DNA from 2 places in the Bacillus mexicanus genome. Region 1 is predicted to be linked to the other one. Evidence: a T-box and tRNA genes for the amino acid it is inferred to sense, from the RefSeq annotation. Region 1 holds a T-box; the other holds one or more tRNA genes.
The links. The T-box of region 1 lies ahead of thrS (threonine--tRNA ligase). A T-box ahead of a tRNA ligase gene usually reads a tRNA of that ligase, here a tRNA-Thr.

Region 1 (10,997 bases):
GCTCAGCGTTTGGGTAATTTTGAAGCTGTAGGACCAATCCTGCAAGGTTTAAATATGCCTGTAAACGACCTTTCAAGAGGGTGTAACGCAGAAGATGTTTATAACCTCGCATTAATTACAGCGGTGCAAGCATTGTAATCAAAATGAAGACGATGGCAGTTCTCTTCGGAGGGCTGCCTTTTTTTGCGCCTCCGAATCGTCTTCTTTACCAAGCCAGATGATATAAGTACAATAAAGAAAACTGATCATAACCATTATTCTATTAATGACAGGGGTGGGGTTTTTGTATTATGACGTGCTGAAAACGTTTATAGCGGTAGTAGAAGAAAAAAACTTCACAAAAGCGGCGGAAAAGCTGATGATCTCCCAGCCCAGCGTCAGTCTGCATATCAAAAATCTTGAGAAGGAATTTCAAACGGCTCTCCTGAACCGGTCGCCCAAGCACTTTACGACAACGCCCACAGGTGACATATTGTATCAAAGAGCAAAGCAAATGGTATTTCTCTATGAACAAGCAAAGACTGAAATCTATGCGCATCATCACTATGTGAAGGGCGAATTGAAAATCGCTGCCAGCTTTACGATCGGAGAGTATATTCTTCCACCGCTTCTGGCCCAGCTGCAGAGACTGTATCCAGAGCTGAACCTCGATGTCATGATCGGCAATACAAAGGAGGTCAGTGAGCGTGTGCGGATGCTGCAGGCTGATATCGGGCTGATTGAAGGACATACAAACGAAAACGAACTGGAAATTGAACCGTTCATGGAGGATGAAATGTGCATCGCTGCGCCTAATCAGCATCCGATGGCCGGACAGAAAGACATTTCAATCACCGATTTGCAAAACGAAGCATGGGTAACAAGGGAAAAAGGATCCGGAACGAGAGAGTATCTCGATCATGTGCTCAGCTCTAATGGACTGCGGCCGAAGTCAATGTTCACCATCAGCAGCAATCAAGGCGTAAAAGAAGCGGTGATTAGCGGCATGGGGCTGTCCGTTCTATCCAGAAGCGTGCTGCATAAGGATTTGATTCACCGTGACATTTCAATTCTTCATATAAAAGACATCTCGTTAAAGCGCAAGCTGTCGTATATTCATTCTCCACTTATGGAAAATACGAAAAATAAAGAAATTTTTATTACGATGCTGAAAAGCAATTTTCAATCACAGCAGCTGAAATGATATAATAGTTTTCGTTTAAAAGCCTAACATGAAAGGGTTTTACATAGATGGCAAACCAACCGATTGATTTACTGATGCAGCCGACATGGAGAGTCATTGACCAATCCAGTCTCGGCCCTTTATTTGACGCGAAGCAATCCTTCGCAATGGATGATACGCTGTGCCTGTCCGTCGGAAAAGGCATGTCGCCGGCGACAGCGCGTTCATGGGTGCACCACGATACAATTGTCCTTGGAATTCAGGATACGCGCCTCCCGTTTTTGCAGGATGGCATCTCCTTGCTGGAGAACGAAGGACACCGCGTCATCGTACGCAATTCAGGCGGTCTTGCCGTCGTTTTGGATGAAGGCGTGTTAAATATTTCTCTCATATTCAAGGACGAAAAGAAAGGCATCGACATAGACAAAGGCTACGAAGCGATGGTTGAGCTGATGAGACGGATGCTAAAGCCATACAACGCAAAGATCGAAGCATATGAAATTGCAGGATCTTATTGTCCCGGAAGCTATGACCTCAGCATCAATGGCAAAAAATTCGCCGGCATTTCACAACGGCGCGTTCGCGGCGGAGTCGCTGTTCAGATTTATCTTTGCGCGGATAAGAGCGGCAGTGAAAGAGCTGATTTGATCAGACGATTCTACCAAGCGGCGCTAAAGGACAAACAAAACGATAAAAAAGGCGTCTATCCGGAGATTCAGCCGGAAACGATGGCGTCCTTAAGCGAGCTTCTGCAAACAGACATCTCCGTACAAGACCTAATGCTCGCTTTGCTGACCGAATTAAAAGCGTTAAGCAGTCAGCTTTATTCAGCAGGATTGTCCACTGATGAGGAAATAGAATTTGAGAAAAACCTCATCCGGATGGCTGAGCGGAATGCAAAGGTATTTGGCTGAGCGTTCTTCGCATGCCAGCTGTATCAGGCCGGCATGCATTTTTTATTTCCAGCGGCATTTTATCCTCAATAATCTTATTTTCAGATAAACCCTTCTTACGTACAGACAACCGTGACTAAAAAGAAAAACGATATCGGCATCCATATACAAAGGGGAGAGGCAGATGAAAGGGAATGTTTACAGCTTGTTTGTGTTGATCGCAGCTTTTTTGTGGGGAACGACGGGAACTGTTCAGGCGCTGGCTCCGGAAAGCTCTACACCACTGGCTTTCGGAGCGTTCAGATTATTAATAGGAGGAAGCGCCATGCTGCTTGCCGTTTGGATCAGCCGGGAGCTTCACATAAAAAATTGGTCATGGCCGCTCGTATTATCAGCAGCGATTTGTATGGCATGCTACCAGGCGCTGTTTTCACAGCTGTTCAAGAAACGGGAATTGCGGTCGGGACTGTGATCGCGATCGGCAGTGCGCCTATCATTGCCGGAAGCATAGAGTGGGCTGTATTGAAAAAACGCCCGCGAAACGCTTGGTGGCTCGCGACTGTACTGGCTTTAGCGGGTTGCTGGCTCCTGTTTTCCGACAGTTCGAACATTCGGATTGATGTAGCTGGTGTTTGTATGGCACTTGGGGCTGGAGCTTCTTTTGCAGGCTATACGCTCATCAGTAAAGTGATGATGAAAAACCAGTCTCCGCGAGCGACTTCCGCCGTTGTCTTTATGATTAGCGCCATCATGCTGATACCGCTTTTATGGCAGTCGGATATCTCGTGGATATGGACACCGAGAGGATTGGGAACGAGTCTTTACATCGGTCTAATCGCAACATGCGCCGCATACTTTTTGTTTGCGAAAGGGCTTACCGGAGTCCCGGCTTCTGCGGCGGTTACGCTGTCTTTAGCTGAACCACTGACAGCCTCATTGCTGGGTGTGTTTTTCATCGGAGAAAGGCTTTCACTTTCTTCGTGGTTCGGTATCGCACTGATGCTTCTGGGGCTTCTCGTCATTTCCGCCATGCCTCGAAAACAAAAAACGGCTGAGACCGCCCATGTGACTTAATAGATTCCCATAAGCTTGGCCTCATTTTACAAGAATAACGAGCCGCTGCAAAATGCTAAAATCTTCTTTTTTCAAAAGAAAAAGGAGATTTTGCACAGAACGAAAATCCCAAAACCAACTGGTGTTTTGGGATTTTATAAACTCATTCTGCCATTTTTTCTAAATTGCCGTTCCGATCCATTTTAAAGGACGGAGAGGCATGTTCATCTTCTTCAAATAAAACTAGTTTTCTGGCTCTATTCATAATTTTCACCAAGGTTTCATAATCTTCTTGGATTGTTTTTTGGTCTTTTTCAAGCTTTTGGACGTCTGCCTCAAGCTGTTCCGTTTTGCTTTGTAATGCCTGGTTTTCTTTCTTTAAGCGCTCATTTTCCATTTTTAATGCCGATGATTGCTCGTTATTGCCTTCGTAATTCTGCAGGAAGCGGATTACATCATTCATCGTGAGCTCCGGCGCGGCTGCAGGTGCTTGAGGAGACAATAAGTGTGATAAACTAGCTAACTCTTCCTTAAAGCTTTCATCCACAAAAGGCATGTGTTCGCCTGACATGAAAGGCTGCTGCTCATGTTCAGCTGCCGGGGTGTTTGTTTTAACCGGTTCCTCTGCAGCAGTTTCTTGAATGATTTCAGGATCAACCGCAGGAGGCTGATATAATAGTCTTTTTTTCGCTGACTGCCCGTTCCCGAGCGCTCTCATCCGCTGCTTTCGCTGTTTTTTCGCAAGCTGAAGCGCTTTTTCATATTGATGGCGGACGACCGCGTTCCATCTAAATCCACACGCGGCAGAAGTCCGGTTTAATTTATCTCCGACTTCTTCAAAGGCGTTCAGCTGAGTGCTGCCCTCCCTCACATGCCGAAGCACTGTTTCGGCTAAAAGCAGATCATTTTCTTCTGACCAAGCGTCTTGTCGCTGTTTTGTCATTTATCTCAACTCCCATTTTTCTTTTCATGGTATTAGAATGTCCAGTTTGAAAAATATTTATACAAGTTGGCTGAAAGAATAGGAGATACGAAGGAAGGAGCGGCTTGCAGGAACAGTTGAATCCTTGTAAAATGACATGTGATGTGATTTTTTTGAAAAGCGATTTTAGGTTATGCACATAGATGAACATAGAAATGAAGGGAAGCGTACGTCATGGCTAATGAATTTCGAGTGTGTGATGATTGCCAAGCCACTAATATCAAAACATTGCTGCCGCGTTTAAAAGAAGTGGACCCGGATGCAAAGATTGAGGTAGGGTGCCAATCTTATTGCGGGCCCGGACGAAAAAAATCATTTGCTTTTGTAAACAATCGCCCGCTGTCAGCTCCGACAGAGGATGAGCTGATTGACAAAGTAAAAAAGAAAATTAAATAGTCAAAACTTATTTTTTCATAGCCTTGGCCCTCAGGTCAGGCTTTTTTGCTTCACATTATGTCTTTTTCGTAAAGATGGAACAAATCGCCGGGCAAATTCAAGGATGTTTTCAAAGAATAGAGTCGATATAATAGAAACACGGCTAAAAAAAAGAGGGAATGACGATGGCGTATCCAAATGGAAAATTATCAGAAGAAAAAGTGTTTAAAGATCCGGTGCACCGTTATGTTCATGTGCGGGACAAGCTGATATGGGATTTGATCGGAACCCGCGAATTTCAGCGTCTCCGCAGAATTAAGCAGCTCGGCACGACGTATTTGACGTTCCACGGGGCTGAGCACAGCCGGTTTAATCATTCTCTCGGTGTCTATGAAATTGTCAGGAGAATGGTTGATGACGTCTTTAAAGGCCGCCCTGAATGGGATGACAGTGAGCGCGAACTCTGTTTGGCCGCGGCGCTGCTTCATGATCTCGGGCACGGGCCGTTTTCGCATTCATTTGAAAAAGTTTTTCATCTTGACCATGAAGAATTTACAAGAGATATTATTTTGGGGGACACAGAGGTCAATCAGGTGCTTAGAAAAGTGAGTCCGAGTTTCCCGCAGGATGTTGCTGAAGTCATTGCCAAAACTTATAAAAACAAACAAGTGGTCAGCCTGATTTCGAGTCAGATAGATGCAGACCGCATGGACTACCTTCAGCGTGACGCTTATTATACGGGCGTCAGCTACGGCCATTTTGATATGGAACGGATTCTTCGGGTGATGCGGCCGCGTGAGGATCAGATCGTTATTAAAGAAAGCGGGATGCACGCTGTCGAAGACTATATCATGAGCCGCTACCAAATGTACTGGCAAGTGTATTTCCATCCTGTGACAAGAAGTGCAGAGGTCATTTTAACGAAGATTCTTCACAGAGCGAAGCAGCTGCATGATGAAGGCTATGTCTTCACTCACGCTCCGGTTCACTTCTATTCGATTTTTGAAGGGAAATTGATACTGGAGGATTATGTGAAGCTTGATGAATCTATTATTTTATATTATTTCCAGGCTTGGGAGGATGAAGAGGACGAGATTTTGTCCGATTTGTGCCGCAGGTTCATTAACCGCCAGCTGTTCCAATACGTTGAATTCAATCCGAATGAAGAAATGTCGGCTTATTTTGAGCTGACTTCATTGTTCAAAGAGGCGGGAATCGATCCGAATTATTATTTGGTCGTCGATTCTTCTTCAGACCTGCCGTACGACTTTTACCGTCCGGGGGAGGAAGAGGAGCGTCTGCCGATCCACCTTTTGACGCAAAACGGCCAAATTAAAGAGCTGTCCAGACAATCTGCTATTGTAGAGTCCATTTCCGGAAAACGGCGGACGGACCACAAACTGTATTATCCGAAGGACTTGATTTGTGATAGCTCTGAACATCCGGAAGCGAAAATGAAAATCCGGCAGCTGCTGGGACTGACATAGAAACTGGAAAGAAGGAAAAAGGAGATGTCGGGAATTTGTTGAAAGAACATGCAAAACTGATGAAGGTGTTCTCGGATTCTGGAGAAATCATCGGGCGGAAGAAGCTGCAGAAAATGATTTATATCGCAAAAAAAATGCAGTTTCCTTTCTATGAGAAATATGATTTTCACTTTTACGGACCGTATTCAGAGGAACTGACGCTCCAGATTGAAGAGCTGTGCAACCTTGGATTTCTGCATGAGGTGAAGGAAAAAAAGGGCGGCTACTTTCAATACCGTTATTCGCTGACTGAGACAGGCTCCGCGTTTTTAGACCATGCTGATCTGGATATGCCGGATATCAAAGGGTATATCGACAATGTAAACAGCCGTTCATCTCGGTTTTTAGAGTTGGTTTCCACGATCCTTTACTTTGATGGACTTGAGGCTGAGGAAAAGAAAGAAAAAGTCTTCACGATTAAAAGTAAGCAAAAATATACAAATGAAGAATATGACGAAGCGCTTCAATACATAGAGGAACTGAAGCAGATTTGTTAATGATGCAAGCAAAAGAAATGATCGGTTTCTTTTGCTTTTTTTTTACAAAATAAGATTGCTGTTTAAAAAAATATATTGTAAGATATATGAAATGATCAAACAATAAGTAATGTATATAGGCACTGATAAGGACATGAGATGCTTTTTACGGTTTCCAGAGAGGGAAGAACAGCTGAGATCTTCCTAACGCAGGGAAAGCAGCTTACCGCCTTTGAGCCGTATCGGGGAAATAGAAGTATCTGATACCGTTATGCTGCGTTACAGCACCTTAAAGCCGATACACCATGTGTGTTGATCGGGAATTTGGGTGGAACCACGGATGATAAACACATTCGTCCCTTTTACAGGGATGGATGTGTTTTTTTGTATTTGAATACATGCGATGAAAAGGACATGAATGATCGTTACGGTTTTCAGAGAGGGAAGAAAAGGTGAGAGCTTCCCAGCTTAGGACGATCATTTACCGCCTTGGAGCAGCATTGGGGAACTACAATATCCAATGCCGTCTATGCTGCGTTACAGCACCGAGCCGATAAACATAGCGTTTGTCGGGAATTTGGGTGGAACCACGGGTTAATCACACACTCGTCCCTTTTAGAGGGATGGGTGTGTTTTTTTATATTTGAATACATGCGAAGAAAAGGATATGAATGATCGTTACGGTTTTCAGAGAGGGAAGAAAAGGTGGGAGCTTCCCAGCTTAGGACGATCATTTACCGCCTTGGAGCAGCATTGGGGAACTACAGTATCCAATGCCGTCTATGCTGCGTTACAGCACCAAGCCGATAAACATAGCGTTTGTCGGGAATTTGGGTGGAACCACGGGTTAATCACACACTCGTCCCTTTTAGAGGGATGGGTGTGTTTTTTTATACAAAAATAATGAAGGAGTGTTTAAAATGAGTAACTATGTACACATTCAGCTTCCAGACGGACAAATAAAAGAATATCGGAAAGGCGTCACAATTAAGGAAGCGGCTGGTGCTATCAGCTCCAGTCTGGAAAAGAAGGCGGCTGCGGGACGGGTCAACGGCAGGCTCGTTGATCTCAGCTTCAGGCTGGAGGAGGATGCCGAGCTTTCGATTGTCACACTTGATTCACAAGAAGGCTTACAGGTGCTTCGCCACACAACGGCGCACGTGCTGGCTCAAGCGGTGAAACGGCTTTACGGCGAAGTGTCATTGGGGGTGGGGCCTGTGATAGAAGACGGCTTCTACTATGACATGAAGCTGGAGCAAAGCTTGACATCAGGAGACTTAGAGGCCATCGAAAAAGAAATGAAGAACATTACAGCTGAGAATCTGGAAATCAAGCGAATTGAGGTTTCTTACGAAGAGGCAAAAGCGCTGTTTGCTGAAAAAGGCGAACCGTTTAAGCTGGAGATTTTGAACGATATACCGCGCGGGGAGGCTATCACGCTGTACCAGCAGGGAGAATTCGTTGACCTGTGCCGCGGGCCGCATCTTCCTTCTACAGGAAGGATCAAAGCGTTCAAACTGACAAGAGTATCGGGCGCGTATTGGCGCGGAAACAGCGAAAATGAAGTCCTGCAGCGGGTGTACGGGGTTGCGTTTCAAAAGAAAAAAAATCTCGATGCACATCTTCATATGCTGGAAGAAGCGGCAAAACGAGACCACCGCAAGCTGGGCAAACAATTAGAGCTGTTTATGTTTTCTGAGGAAGCGCCGGGGATGCCGTTTTATTTGCCGAAAGGGCAGATTGTCCGCAATGAGCTGGAACGCTTCTCGCGTGAGCTGCAAACAAAGGCCGGCTACGATGAGGTGCGTACGCCGTTTATGATGAATCAGCGGTTATGGGAGCAGTCAGGCCACTGGGATCATTATCGCGACAATATGTATTTTTCAGAAGTTGATGATACAAGATTCGCAATGAAGCCGATGAATTGTCCCGGCCATATGCTCATCTTTAAAAACAGTCTGTATTCTTATCGGGATCTGCCGATTCGGATGGCGGAGTTCGGACAGGTGCATCGCCACGAATACAGCGGCGCTTTAAACGGAATGCTTCGCGTCCGGACGTTCTGCCAGGATGACGCCCATATCTTCGTTCGGGAGGATCAGATTGAGAGTGAGATCAAAGAAGCGATCCGGCTGATTGATGAGGTATATCGTACATTCGGATTCGACTATTCAGTTGAGCTTTCGACTCGTCCTGATGACTCATTAGGCGATGACAGCCTTTGGGAAGTGTCCGAACGTGCCTTGGCACACGTTCTTAAGGAGCTTGGCCTGCCTTATGAGGTGAATGAAGGCGATGGAGCGTTTTACGGGCCGAAAATTGATTTTCACATAAAAGATGCCTTGAAACGGAGCCATCAATGCGCGACAATTCAGCTTGATTTTCAAATGCCTGAAAAATTTGATTTAACTTATATCAATGAACACAATGAGAAGGTTCGTCCTGTTGTCATCCACAGAGCGGTATTCGGCTCAATCGACCGTTTCTTCGGCATTTTGATCGAGCATTTCGGCGGAGCTTTCCCAGTCTGGCTCGCACCGGTCCAGGTTCAAATCATACCGGTTTCACATGTTCACTTGGCCTATTGCAGAAAGGTGCAGGCAGAGCTGAAACAGCTGGGAATAAGGGCAGACATTGATGAGCGCAATGAGAAGCTCGGCTACAAAGTCAGAGAGTCGCAGGTGCAGAAAGTCCCTTACGTGCTAGTGCTTGGAGATCGTGAAGAGCAGGAAGGCGCGGTAAATGTCCGTCAATTTGGAGACCAGCAGAATGAACACGTTCTTTTTCAGGCTTTTAAAAATAAACTTGTCAAACAGGTGAAATATCGAAATATCTAGGAAAAAAGCTGTGAATTCTCATTTTGCTTTTTTGACTTTCCCCATCAGGAATCAGTAAAATAATAAGTAAATCATATCGTTCGTATGTTATGAATTGCATCTTGAAATGGGGAAATTGACATGGACCATGACAAACTGGAAGCAAATTTGCTGGATCACGCACTGACAAAATATTTGAAAAGCACGAAGCAATTAGATGAAGAAACCGTTCCGAAACGCGTGAATAATATAAGAGGATTTATTCTGCGGATCATATACAGGCATGGCAACTGCACCATAAAGGATATTCTGAAGGAGGTCACACTTTCTCCCTCTGCCACAACCACCGCTCTGAATCATTTAGAGCAGGAGGGGTTTATTAAGAGATCCAGAAATAACGATGACCGCCGCACTGTATGGATTGCGCTTTCTGAATCGGGCCGGAGAGCGGCTGAACAAATGATCGACAACCGCCAGCAGCTGATTGACGGCATGTTTGAACGTTTGACAGCCGAAGAGAAAAAGTCGTTGCTTGTGATTATTGAGAAGCTGACCCAATAGGAGTTAAAAAAGCCGGTGCGCGAAGCGCCGGCTTTAGAGGTTACTCCATATCGCTCAGGCGTTTGCCTGCGACGGCGTAATGGTCTTTTCTCATTTCTTCTATAAACACAACAATTTTTTCTTCAGAAGCACCGGTTGTTTCCTTTACGGCTTCTGTTACTTTCTCGACAAGGTTGCGCTTTTGCTCGTCTGTACGGCCTTCAAGCATTTTGACGGTTACGTATGGCATGGGTGCCCAATCCTCCTTTATCTCGTTTCCTCTCTTTAGAAAAAGAGGCTTCTTATAGTATACTGAATAAAGTAAATTCTTGCATTTTTAGAAAGAGGGATATTTCATTTGGACCGTTTTTTATATTATCCGTTATCTTTAATGCCATACCTCGTCATCACGTTAATCGTGTCATTTACGATACACGAGCTTGCTCATGCTTATGTCGCATACAAATTCGGTGACGATACGGCGAAAAAACAAGGGAGACTGACGCTCAATCCGATTAAGCATCTTGATCCGTTCGGAACCATCTTGATTTTGGTGGCCGGCTTCGGATGGGCGCGTCCTATTCCCGTGAATCGCCGCTTCTTTAAGAAGCCGCGGCTCGCCGGCGTACTCGTGTCAGTTGCCGGGCCTGTCAGTAACCTGATTCTTGCGTTTATCGGTTTCTTTTTGTTAGTGTTGATGCATGTATACGGAATGGAGACGCTTGCGGCATTCAGCACGGGACTTGATCAGTTCTTTTCCATTTGGATACAGCTGAATCTTGTGTTGTGTTTATTTAATCTGCTGCCGCTGCCGCCGCTCGATGGCTATCGGATTATCGAAGATCTCGTACCGCCGGGGGTGCGTGCCAAGATGACGCAGGCAGAGAACTACGGCTTTATCGTCTTTTTGGTTTTGTTCGTGACACCGCTCGGTTCTTACGTGCTTTGGCCGCTGCTTAATGCAGGAAGAAATCAGATTTTAAAGCTGTTTTCAGCAATTTTTCAACCGCTTTTGTAGGAGGGTGAACTCATGGAAGAAAAAAAGAAAAAGTCAATCGGATTTAATATTATCAAAAGTGATCCGACAGACGGACACGGCGGTTTCGGTGTAGGGGCACTCAGCCTTGATAACATTTCCCCCGTATTCGTCGATGTAGAGGAAAAAGAAGCGTTC
Region 2 (10,997 bases), on a different contig from region 1:
TACGCGCAGTCTACAGCTGTTTGAATGTCGGGGAGAACCTGCTGTACGGCAGCAGCGACTTTCAAATCTTCGTTGTTGATCATTTTGAGGATACCGAGAGTGTTTGCCTTGTGAATGTCGGTTGTTTGGCTATTGCGGGATTCCGTTGTAAGACGGTGAAGGTCTAATGGTTTTGACATGAGGATGCCCCCTGCTTCATCGTATATTCAATATTTAGTATATTCATTTCTGTTGTGATATTTCAACTATGTTTTTATAGTATTGAAATTTTATTTCAATACGTCTATAAGAAATAATGAAGAACTAGCTGTTCTCCAAGCGGTCCGATTCTTCTCCTGCCTTTATCAATGAACCCGCATTTCATATAAAGGTGCTTTGCGCGAGTGTTCAGATGGTTGACGGCCAGAATCATTTCATCGCACCATGGAAAATAACCGCTCACAAAAGAGGGAAGCAGAAGCATTGCTTTTTTCGCATAGCCTTTTCCTTGATGAACAGCATTTAAAGAAAGAGAACTTAGCAGTAAGGCAAATGGATTGTTAGAATAGGGCTCAAGCGTTTCTTTTGATGTATGTAAAATGAAAAAACCGATTGGCAGATTGTCGTTTAAGATGACAACCGGATACCGGTCCCGTATGCTCAGGGCCTGAGTCAGCACCTCTTTGGGGAGAGAGGTAAAGCGTTTGTCATCATTATTTAGCTTGAATGATTCAAGCTCTGATAAGTGTTCGGGCTTATAGAAGGATAAAGAAATGTCTAGAGTCATGTGGAGACCTCCTTACAATATATCGTCTAGCTGATTTTCGGAAATAACGCGGTAGCCTGCTTGTTTTAACAGAGCGGCAGTTACTCCGCTGCCGGGGGTTTTTTTCCGGTAAATGTGCCATTATAGATAAAACCGCTTCCGCATGATGGGCTGTTTTCTTTTAATATGATGGCAGAGGCATTGATTTCTTTTGCGTAAGCTAATGTTTTAGATGCGCCTTCCATATATAATTTGGTTACATCTTCACCGGAAGCTGTCACGATTTTTGCGGTCCCATTAAGAACATCCTCACCGGTGCCTCCGATGATTTCAGCAGGTTCACGGGGAGTTGAGAAGCCGCCGAGGAGCTCAGGACATGCCATGACTGCTTTCTTTTGATCGACAAGTTTTCTGATTTTCTCTGATGCTGCATGTGAGCCGTTATATCTGCATTCAATGCCCCCAAGGCAAGAACTGACTAGAATCATAGTGGTTTCCCCTCTCATGCTTTGCTTGTCTCTATCATAAAATAAATGAGGAATGGCGGAAGGCTTTTTCAGTTAAAAAAGGAGTTAAAAAGTTTGAAAATAAAAAAATTAATTTTTCTCTTTACAAACATGCATTAACCTGTATATAATAACTTTTGTCAGCTCGACGAGAACACAAACGGCCCGTTGGTCAAGCGGTTAAGACACCGCCCTTTCACGGCGGTAACACGGGTTCGAATCCCGTACGGGTCACCATTTGGAGGATTAGCTCAGCTGGGAGAGCATCTGCCTTACAAGCAGAGGGTCGGCGGTTCGAGCCCGTCATCCTCCACCATCTTGCCGGTGTAGCTCAATTGGTAGAGCAACTGACTTGTAATCAGTAGGTTGGGGGTTCAAGTCCTCTTGCCGGCACTGTTTTCTCACATGAATATGGAGGGGTAGCGAAGTGGCTAAACGCGGCGGACTGTAAATCCGCTCCCTCAGGGTTCGGCAGTTCGAATCTGCCCCCCTCCACCATTATTGGGCTATAGCCAAGCGGTAAGGCAACGGACTTTGACTCCGTCATGCGTTGGTTCGAATCCAGCTAGCCCAGTCACAGACACCTTTGACCAAAAGGTGTCTTTTTTCTATTTTAAAATAATTTCAACTTCTAACTGTTCAGTCTGTATAATAATTTTAAAAATATGTTAAGGTAGTTTATTCACGAATTACCATCTACACCCTGCCAAAAATTTGTTAAACTTATTTTATAAAAAATTGAAACCTTTTGAAACGAAGCTCGTATACATACAGACCGGTGAAGGCAGAGGTTAGATAAATATGGAAATAATGATTAAAAAAAGAATTAAACAAGTCAAAAAAGGCGACCAAGATGCATTTGCGGACATCGTAGATATTTACAAGGATAAAATTTATCAGCTTTGCTACCGTATGCTTGGCAATGTGCATGAGGCGGAAGACATTGCACAAGAGGCTTTTATCAGAGCGTACGTTAATATCGACAGTTTTGATATTAACCGGAAATTTTCAACTTGGCTTTATCGAATCGCGACCAATTTAACAATTGACCGTATTCGCAAAAAGAAGCCGGATTATTACCTCGATGCAAAGGTGGCTGGTACAGAAGGTCTGACCATGTATTCGCAAATTGCCGCAGATGGAGTTTTGCCAGAAGATGAAGTAGTGTCCCTGGAACTCTCGAACACGATTCAGCAGAAAATTTTAAAGCTTCCTGACAAATACAGAACAGTCATCGTATTAAAGTATATCGACGAACTCTCATTAATTGAAATCGGCGAGATCTTGAACATTCCTGTGGGAACTGTGAAAACACGTATCCATAGGGGCAGAGAGGCTCTTAGAAAACAATTAAGAGATCTTTAAGTGGGGTGATGAAATGAGCTGTCCTGAACAAATTGTGCAGCTTATGCATATGCATCTTGATGGAGATATCCTTCCAAAAGATGAACAGATATTAAATGAACATCTGGAGACATGCGAGAAATGCCGAAAGCATTTTTACGAGATGGAAAAATCGATCGCGCTCGTCCGGAGCACATCGCATGTTGAAGCCCCCGCGGATTTTACCGCTAATGTCATGGCGAAATTGCCGAAGGAGAAGAAAAGAGCCTCTGTGAAAAGATGGTTCAGAACCCATCCTGTTATCGCAGCTGCTGCGGTATTCATCATTTTGATGGGCGGAGGTTTTTTTAACAGCTGGCATAATGACCAAAACTTCAGCGTATCTAAGCAGCCGAATCTTGTGGTGCAAAACCACATCGTGACTGTGCCGGAAGGTGAGACGGTCAAAGGCGATGTGACTGTTAAAAACGGAAAGCTGATCATTAAAGGCAAAATAGACGGGGATGTAACCGTTGTAAACGGCGAAAAGTATATGGCCTCTGCTGGACAAGTCACCGGTCAGATTGAAGAAATCAATCAATTATTCGACTGGACATGGTACAAGATGAAGTCTGCGGGTAAAAGTGTCGTCAAGGTATTACACTCGGATGAAAAAGAGTAAAGCGAACAGCCGCTTTGCTCTTTTTTTTTATGGGCAGAGAGGGGTGGCACATTTCACTTGCCAAATCGAAATGTGGTATAATGGGCTCGCTATGTAAAGTACATATGCGTAACACGTTAAACACAAAATACGAAATGACTGAATTCTTGGAGGACGAGGAAATGGCTTTTGAGGATATCCCTTTTTTGCAGTACCTCGGCAATGCCGTTGATATTCTCCTTGTTTGGTATGTGATATATAAATTGATTATGGTGATACGCGGCACGAAAGCGGTTCAGCTGTTAAAAGGAATTGTCGTGATCGTGCTTGTCCGTATGGCCAGCCAATATTTGGGCCTCAGTACGCTTCAATGGCTGATGGACCAAGCGATAACATGGGGATTTTTAGCAATTATAATTATTTTTCAGCCTGAGCTGAGAAGAGCGCTTGAACAGCTTGGCCGCGGGCGCTTCTTTTCAAGGAGCGGCACACCTGTAGAGGAAGCGCAGCAGAAAACGATTGAAGCCATCACGAAATCAATCAATTATATGGCGAAACGACGTATAGGTGCCCTGCTGACCATAGAACGGGATACCGGAATGGGAGATTATATTGAGACTGGCATCCCTTTGAATGCCAAAGTCAGTTCAGAGCTTTTGATCAATATTTTTATCCCAAACACCCCGCTTCATGATGGTGCGGTGATCATGAAGGATAATGAGATCGCCGCCGCTGCGTGTTATTTGCCGCTTTCTGAAAGCCCGTTCATTTCAAAAGAACTGGGCACGCGGCACAGAGCAGCTGTCGGGATCAGTGAAGTAACAGACAGTATGACAATTATTGTGTCTGAAGAGACCGGCGGCGTCAGTGTGGCGAGGAATGGCGATCTTCACAGAGAACTGACGGAAGAAGCGTTGAAAGAAATGCTTGAAGCCGAGTTTAAGAAAAACACCAAAGACACTTCTTCTAACCGCTGGTATTGGAGGGGTAAGAAAAATGGATAAATTCTTAAACAACCGCTGGGCTGTGAAAATTATTGCGCTGCTTTTCGCGCTCTTGCTTTATGTGGCGGTTAATAGCAATCAGGCACCAACCCCGAAAAAACCGGGTGAATCTTTCTTTCCGACATCAACGACTGATGAAGCAACACTGACTGATATTCCGGTTAAAGCGTATTATGATGATGAAAATTACGTTGTAACAGGTGTTCCGCAAACGGTTAATGTTACGATAAAAGGCTCGACAAGCGCCGTGAAAAAGGCTAGGCAGACCAAAAATTTCGAAATATATGCTGATATGGAAAATTTAAAAACCGGCACACATAAAGTCGAGCTTAAGGCTAAAAACGTGTCGGATGGGCTGACAATCTCAATTAATCCTTCTGTTACGACAGTGACCATTCAGGAACGGACGATGAAAAGTTTTCCTGTAGAAGTGGAGTACTACAATAAAAGCAAGATGAAAAAAGGCTATTCTCCAGAGCAGCCGATTGTCAGTCCGAAACATGTGCAGATTATAGGATCTAAAAATGTAATTGATCGTATTTCTCTTGTGAAAGCCTCAGTGAACTTGGAAAATGCAGATGAAACGATCGAAAAGGAAGCGAAAGTGACTGTCTATGATAAAGATGGAAATGCGCTTCCTGTCGATGTGGAGCCCTCTGTCATCAAGATTACCGTTCCAGTGACAAGCCCGAGTAAAAAACTGCCCTTTAAAGTTGAACGGACGGGAAGCCTACCTGACGGTGTCAGCATAGCGAATATTGAATCCAACCCCAGTGAGGTAACGGTTTACGGCTCGCAGGATGTGTTGGATTCTCTTGAATTTATTGACGGTGTCAGCTTAGATTTAAGCAAAATCAACAAGGATTCCGATATCGAGGCGGATATTCCGCTTCCTGACGGCGTTAAAAAAATCTCGCCGTCAAAGGTAACTTTGCATATAGAAGTAGATAGTGAAGCGGATCAGAAGTTTGAGAATGTGACGATCAAGACTGTAGGATTGAGCAGCTCGCAAAACATTGAATTTTTAGATCCTGCATCGCAAGCGTTAGACGTGACGGCTAAAGGCTCTCCCGCAAATATAAATAAACTCAAGAAATCAGATATTGATTTGTATGTGAATGTTTCAGATTTAAATGACGGGGAGCATAGCGTAAAGCTTGAAGTGAATGGACCTCAAAATGTAACCTGGTCCTTGGCTCAAAAGAACGCCAGAATTAAGCTGACGTCTAAAAAAAGCGATACTAATGATAGTGGCAATACATCAGGGAAACAGGATGACACAGATAAGCAAACGAATGACCAAGATAACAACAAGCAAAAAGACACAACGAACAATGATAAAAACAGCAATGATCAAAAACAAGACGAAGATCAAAAACAGGGTGAGGATGAATCTGCTGCAGATTCACAATCATCATCAGAATAAAAAAGGAGCGATTATAAAATGGGCAAGTATTTTGGAACAGACGGTGTAAGAGGTGTCGCTAATAGTGAGCTTACACCTGAGCTGGCCTTTAAAGTCGGACGTTTCGGCGGATATGTTTTGACAAAAGACAAACAACGTCCAAAAGTGCTGATAGGCCGCGATACACGTATTTCCGGCCATATGCTGGAGGGAGCCCTTGTCGCCGGACTTTTATCTATTGGCGCAGAAGTCATGCGTTTAGGTGTCATTTCTACACCTGGTGTATCTTATTTAACGAAAGCGATGGATGCTGAGGCAGGCGTCATGATTTCTGCTTCTCACAACCCAGTGCAGGATAACGGCATCAAGTTTTTCGGGGGAGACGGATTTAAGCTTTCTGACGAACAGGAAGATGAAATTGAACGCCTGATGGATGAATCGGAGGATAAGCTGCCAAGACCGGTAGGGGCCGATCTTGGGCTTGTAAACGATTATTTTGAAGGCGGACAAAAATATCTGCAATTTTTAAAACAGACAGCGGATGAAGATTTCACAGGCATTCATGTGGCACTAGACTGTGCGCATGGTGCAACGTCATCGTTGGCGACACACCTGTTTGCTGATTTAGATGCAGATGTTTCAACGATGGGGACTTCTCCGAACGGGTTAAACATTAATGATGGCGTCGGATCAACTCATCCTGAAGCACTCAGCGCGTTTGTCAAAGAGAAAAATGCCGATCTCGGCCTTGCATTCGATGGTGACGGCGACCGCCTAATCGCTGTCGATGAAAAGGGAAATATCGTTGACGGCGACCAAATCATGTACATATGCTCAAAATACCTGAAATCAGAGGGCCGTTTAAAGGATGATACAGTGGTTTCAACGGTAATGAGCAACCTCGGCTTCTATAAGGCCCTTGAAAAAGAAGGCATCAAAAGCGTGCAGACGGCTGTCGGTGACCGTTACGTCGTAGAAGCGATGAAAAAAGACAGCTACAATGTCGGCGGTGAGCAGTCAGGGCATCTTATTTTCCTTGATTACAACACGACAGGCGACGGATTGCTGTCTGCTATTATGCTGATGAATACTTTGAAAGCGACCGGCAAGCCGCTGTCAGAGCTTGCGGCTGAGATGCAGAAGTTCCCCCAGCTATTGGTTAATGTGAGAGTGACTGATAAATATAAAGTCGAAGAAAACGAAAAAGTAAAAGCTGTTATTTCTGAAGTTGAAAAAGAAATGAACGGTGACGGCCGGATATTGGTACGTCCTTCAGGCACTGAGCCGCTCGTTCGCGTAATGGCTGAAGCCAAGACGAAAGAATTGTGCGATGAGTATGTCAATCGCATTGTTGAAGTCGTCCGGTCAGAAATGGGATTAGAGTAACGAAGTCTATTTTTAGAGCGAACAAGACAAGCGAGATTTACATATGATAATTGTGAGACATACGGCAAGGTTGTTTAAAAAAACAATTGACCGTTTATGTCACATGCTGTAAAATCAAGCTTGTCTTGTGCTTGTTTTAAAAGACGGGATGATTGTTTCACCTATAATAATAGCGCCCGAACTAAGCGCCCGAAAAAAGGCTTAGTTGACGAGGACGGAGGTTATCGAATTTTCGGCGGATGCCTCCCGGCTGAGTGTACAGATCACAGCCGTAAGGATTTCTTCAAACCAAGGGGGTGACTCCTTGAACAAAGAGAAATCACATGATCTTCCAAAAACATGTAGGAGGGGACGGTTGAAAGTCCCCTTGAATTTTGACTTTCTTCGTCTCCTTTTACAATCTTAGGAGGAAGAAAATATGTGTGGAATCGTAGGTTATATCGGTCAGCTTGATGCGAAGGAAATTTTGTTGAAAGGGTTAGAAAAGCTTGAATACCGCGGATATGACTCTGCCGGTATCGCAGTTGCCAACGATCAGGGAGTCCATGTGTTCAAAGAAAAAGGACGCATTGCGGATCTTCGTGAAGTTGTGGATGCCAATGTAGAAGCGAAAGCTGGAATTGGCCATACTCGTTGGGCAACACACGGCGAACCAAGCTATCTGAACGCCCATCCGCATCAAAGCGCACTGGGCCGCTTTACACTTGTTCATAACGGCGTGATCGAGAACTATGTTCAGCTGAAACAAGAGTATTTACAAGATGTAGAGCTCAAAAGTGACACCGATACAGAAGTAGTTGTTCAAGTAATCGAGCAATTGGTCAATGGAGGTCTTGAGACAGAAGAAGCGTTCCGCAAAACACTTACACTGTTAAAAGGTTCTTATGCGATTGCTTTATTCGACAACGACAACAGAGAAACGATTTTTGTAGCGAAAAACAAAAGCCCTCTATTAGTCGGTCTTGGAGATACATTCAACGTTGTAGCATCTGATGCGATGGCAATGCTTCAAGTAACCAACGAGTACGTAGAGCTGATGGATAAAGAAATGGTTATCGTCACTGATGATCAAGTTGTCATCAAAAACCTTGATGGTGACGTCATTACGCGTGCTTCTTATATCGCTGAGCTGGATGCAAGTGATATTGAAAAAGGTACGTACCCTCACTACATGTTGAAAGAAACGGATGAGCAGCCTGTTGTTATGCGCAAAATCATCCAAACGTATCAAGATGAAAACGGCAAACTGTCTGTGCCCGGCGATATCGCTTCCGCTGTAGCGGAAGCAGACCGTATCTATATCATTGGCTGCGGAACAAGCTACCATGCAGGACTTGTCGGTAAACAATATATTGAAATGTGGGCAAACGTGCCGGTTGAAGTGCATGTAGCGAGTGAATTCTCTTACAATATGCCGCTTCTGTCTAAGAAACCGCTCTTTATTTTCTTATCACAAAGCGGAGAAACAGCAGACAGCCGCGCAGTTCTTGTTCAAGTCAAAGCGCTCGGACACAAAGCGCTGACAATCACAAACGTACCGGGATCAACGCTTTCTCGTGAAGCTGATTACACATTGCTTCTTCACGCAGGCCCTGAAATCGCTGTTGCATCAACGAAAGCATATACTGCACAAATCGCAGTTCTAGCGGTTCTTGCATCTGTGGCTGCTGAAAAAAGCGGCATCGATATCGGATTTGATCTCGTCAAAGAACTCGGTATTGCTGCAAATGCAATGGAAGCTCTTTGCGACCAAAAAGACGAAATGGAAATGATCGCCCGTGAATACCTGACTGTATCCAGAAACGCTTTCTTCATCGGACGCGGCCTTGACTACTTCGTATGTGTCGAAGGCGCCCTGAAACTGAAAGAGATTTCTTACATTCAGGCTGAAGGCTTTGCCGGAGGAGAACTGAAACACGGCACAATTGCCTTGATCGAACAAGGTACACCAGTATTCGCCTTGGCAACACAAGAGCACGTAAACCTAAGCATCCGCGGAAACGTTAAAGAAGTTGCCGCTCGCGGTGCAAACACATGCATCATCTCACTGAAAGGCCTAGACGATGCGGATGACAGATTCGTACTGCCGGAAGTAAACCCAGCGCTTGCTCCGTTGGTATCTGTTGTTCCATTGCAGCTGATTGCTTACTATGCTGCACTGCATCGCGGCTGTGATGTTGATAAACCGCGTAACCTTGCGAAGAGTGTTACTGTGGAATAAAGTGTTTTAACCCCTTTGGTTACTTTAGCCAAAGGGGTTTTTTGTCCATCTATCGTTTATAAGTGAACAAATTGTCCGTATTCCAACGCCAAATTTGAATCACGCTGAATTAGCATATGAGTTATAGTTGACAATGTTTAAAATTTAGCATATCTTATACTTAACTTAATAATCGGCGCAGATGTTTATTAAATAATTAGGCCTTTAGCATTCTTTTAATATTTTATTTTAAATCTTGAAAGCATGAAAAAGGACCCTAATTACATAAGTCGATATATTTTATATGCAAGGTACTAAATGAACGACGATTTTGTTCCTTTAGACGGAACTTAACATATTGTATAAAGTAAAATGACCAATATTAAGGTAGCTCTTCAAAAAACTTTGTTGAAGTTAGTTGAAGTGAAGCCGACAATTTTCGAGACTCAATGATTAAGATTATCATTGTGTTTTGAAGTTGTCGGCTTTTTTTATTGAAAAAATACGTTACTAAATATTAAATATCAGGGAAATTTCACCTAGGGGAGAATTTAAATGTTGTTTTCGCTTCATTTGTCATCATTATTTTTTATTATGCTTATTGTTTCTGGGTTAAGCGGCCTATTGTTTTTACATCCGCGAGTGCCCTTGAGTTATGTCCGCATTCATATTGGTATCTTGGCTTTACCGCTTTTGTTTTCCTTCCTGCTTCTTGCTGATAGTAGTGTGAATGGAGATATTGGTCCTTGGCACTTAGATTCCTTAGCTTGTCTAATGACTTTCTTTGTTCTTGCAATTGGTTTCGTCATTCAGCGTTTTTCTGTACGTTACTTACTGGGAGATCGTTCTTATCGAAAATATTTTGCGCTTTTTACTTTTACTACAGGTGCTGCTTCAATGACATGGTTAAGTGGCGATCTCCGCTTGATGGTTATGTTCTGGGGAGCAACTCTTATCGGTTTAACCTTACTTATCAGGTTAAACAGTGCTTGGCATGTGGCTAGTGAAGCGGCCAAGATTTCTGGCCGGTTATTTTTGTTAAGTTGGTTTTCTTTGTTTTTCGCGATGATTTGGCTTTTTCAAGTCACAGGTCAATGGCGGTTATTCTTAATTTTAACAAATGAAGGTTTAGGTCATTTGGGGATTTGGGAGAGAACAGGAATTCATTTACTAATTGTATTAGCAGTGATCATTCCTGCAGCTCAATGGCCTTTCCAACGATGGTTAATTGAGTCTATTGTTGCTCCAACTCCTGTTTCTGCGATTATGCACGCAGGTTTAGTAAATGCCGGCGGAATAATACTAACTCGATTTTCACCTCTATTTCATGGAGGTATAGCATCATTTATTTTACTTCTGCTTGCTGGTATTTCCGTATTGATTGGAACTGGTATTAGTTTAGTTCAGGTTGACTATAAACGCCAGTTAGTCGGCTCTACGATTGCGCAAATGGGGTTTATGCTCATTCAGTGTGCATTAGGAGCCTATGTAGCAGCCATTATTCATCTTATTTTACATGGTTTATTCAAAGCTACGTTGTTTTTACAGGCTGGTTCAGCAGTACAGCGTCATGAAGGATCGGTGAGCACTAATGAGAGATCAACCTATTTATGGATCATGGCTGGTCGTACGTTAGCCTTAGTGATAGGGGTTGCTTTTTGGCTCGCTGCTCCTGGAGAGGGGTATCAACTCATTAGCGCGCTGATCTTAGGATGGTCATTGTCTGTTTCTTGGACTCAGCTCGTAGCTTTTGGAAAGGGGAAAATG

Region 2: it has a tRNA-Thr gene. The T-box ahead of thrS (threonine--tRNA ligase) is inferred to sense a tRNA for this amino acid. The anticodon was not compared.

The regions. Positions count from the first base shown of each region.
Region 1 covers NZ_JBCEYV010000002.1:646,619-657,615, reverse strand. The annotation lists gene pta (phosphate acetyltransferase) at 1-138, shown strand, start outside; gene cysL (cysJI operon transcriptional regulator CysL) at 284-1,183, shown strand; gene lipL (octanoyl-[GcvH]:protein N-octanoyltransferase) at 1,231-2,076, shown strand; partial or broken gene AAGG74_RS12965 (carboxylate/amino acid/amine transporter) at 2,240-3,129, shown strand; gene rsfA (prespore-specific transcription regulator RsfA) at 3,272-4,051, opposite strand; gene AAGG74_RS12955 (YuzB family protein) at 4,265-4,486, shown strand; gene AAGG74_RS12950 (HD domain-containing protein) at 4,651-5,952, shown strand; gene AAGG74_RS12945 (YwgA family protein) at 5,988-6,488, shown strand; T-box leader at 6,602-6,831, shown strand; T-box leader at 6,862-7,084, shown strand; T-box leader at 7,115-7,337, shown strand; gene thrS (threonine--tRNA ligase) at 7,388-9,304, shown strand; gene AAGG74_RS12935 (MarR family transcriptional regulator) at 9,425-9,844, shown strand; gene thmT (2-hydroxymuconate tautomerase) at 9,885-10,073, opposite strand; gene AAGG74_RS12925 (site-2 protease family protein) at 10,182-10,841, shown strand; gene AAGG74_RS12920 (YwhD family protein) at 10,854-10,997, shown strand, end outside.
Region 2 covers NZ_JBCEYV010000004.1:16,364-27,360, forward strand. The annotation lists gene murQ (N-acetylmuramic acid 6-phosphate etherase) at 1-179, opposite strand, end outside; gene AAGG74_RS19395 (GNAT family N-acetyltransferase) at 284-766, opposite strand; partial or broken gene AAGG74_RS19400 (2-thiouracil desulfurase family protein) at 779-1,233, opposite strand; tRNA gene AAGG74_RS19405 (tRNA-Glu) at 1,414-1,488, shown strand; tRNA gene AAGG74_RS19410 (tRNA-Val) at 1,492-1,567, shown strand; tRNA gene AAGG74_RS19415 (tRNA-Thr) at 1,572-1,644, shown strand; tRNA gene AAGG74_RS19420 (tRNA-Tyr) at 1,665-1,749, shown strand; tRNA gene AAGG74_RS19425 (tRNA-Gln) at 1,754-1,825, shown strand; gene sigW (RNA polymerase sigma factor SigW) at 2,053-2,616, shown strand; gene rsiW (anti-sigma-W factor RsiW) at 2,630-3,256, shown strand; gene cdaA (diadenylate cyclase CdaA) at 3,418-4,239, shown strand; gene cdaR (CdaA regulatory protein CdaR) at 4,232-5,665, shown strand; gene glmM (phosphoglucosamine mutase) at 5,684-7,030, shown strand; gene glmS (glutamine--fructose-6-phosphate transaminase (isomerizing)) at 7,449-9,251, shown strand; gene AAGG74_RS19460 (NADH dehydrogenase subunit 5) at 9,786-10,997, shown strand, end outside.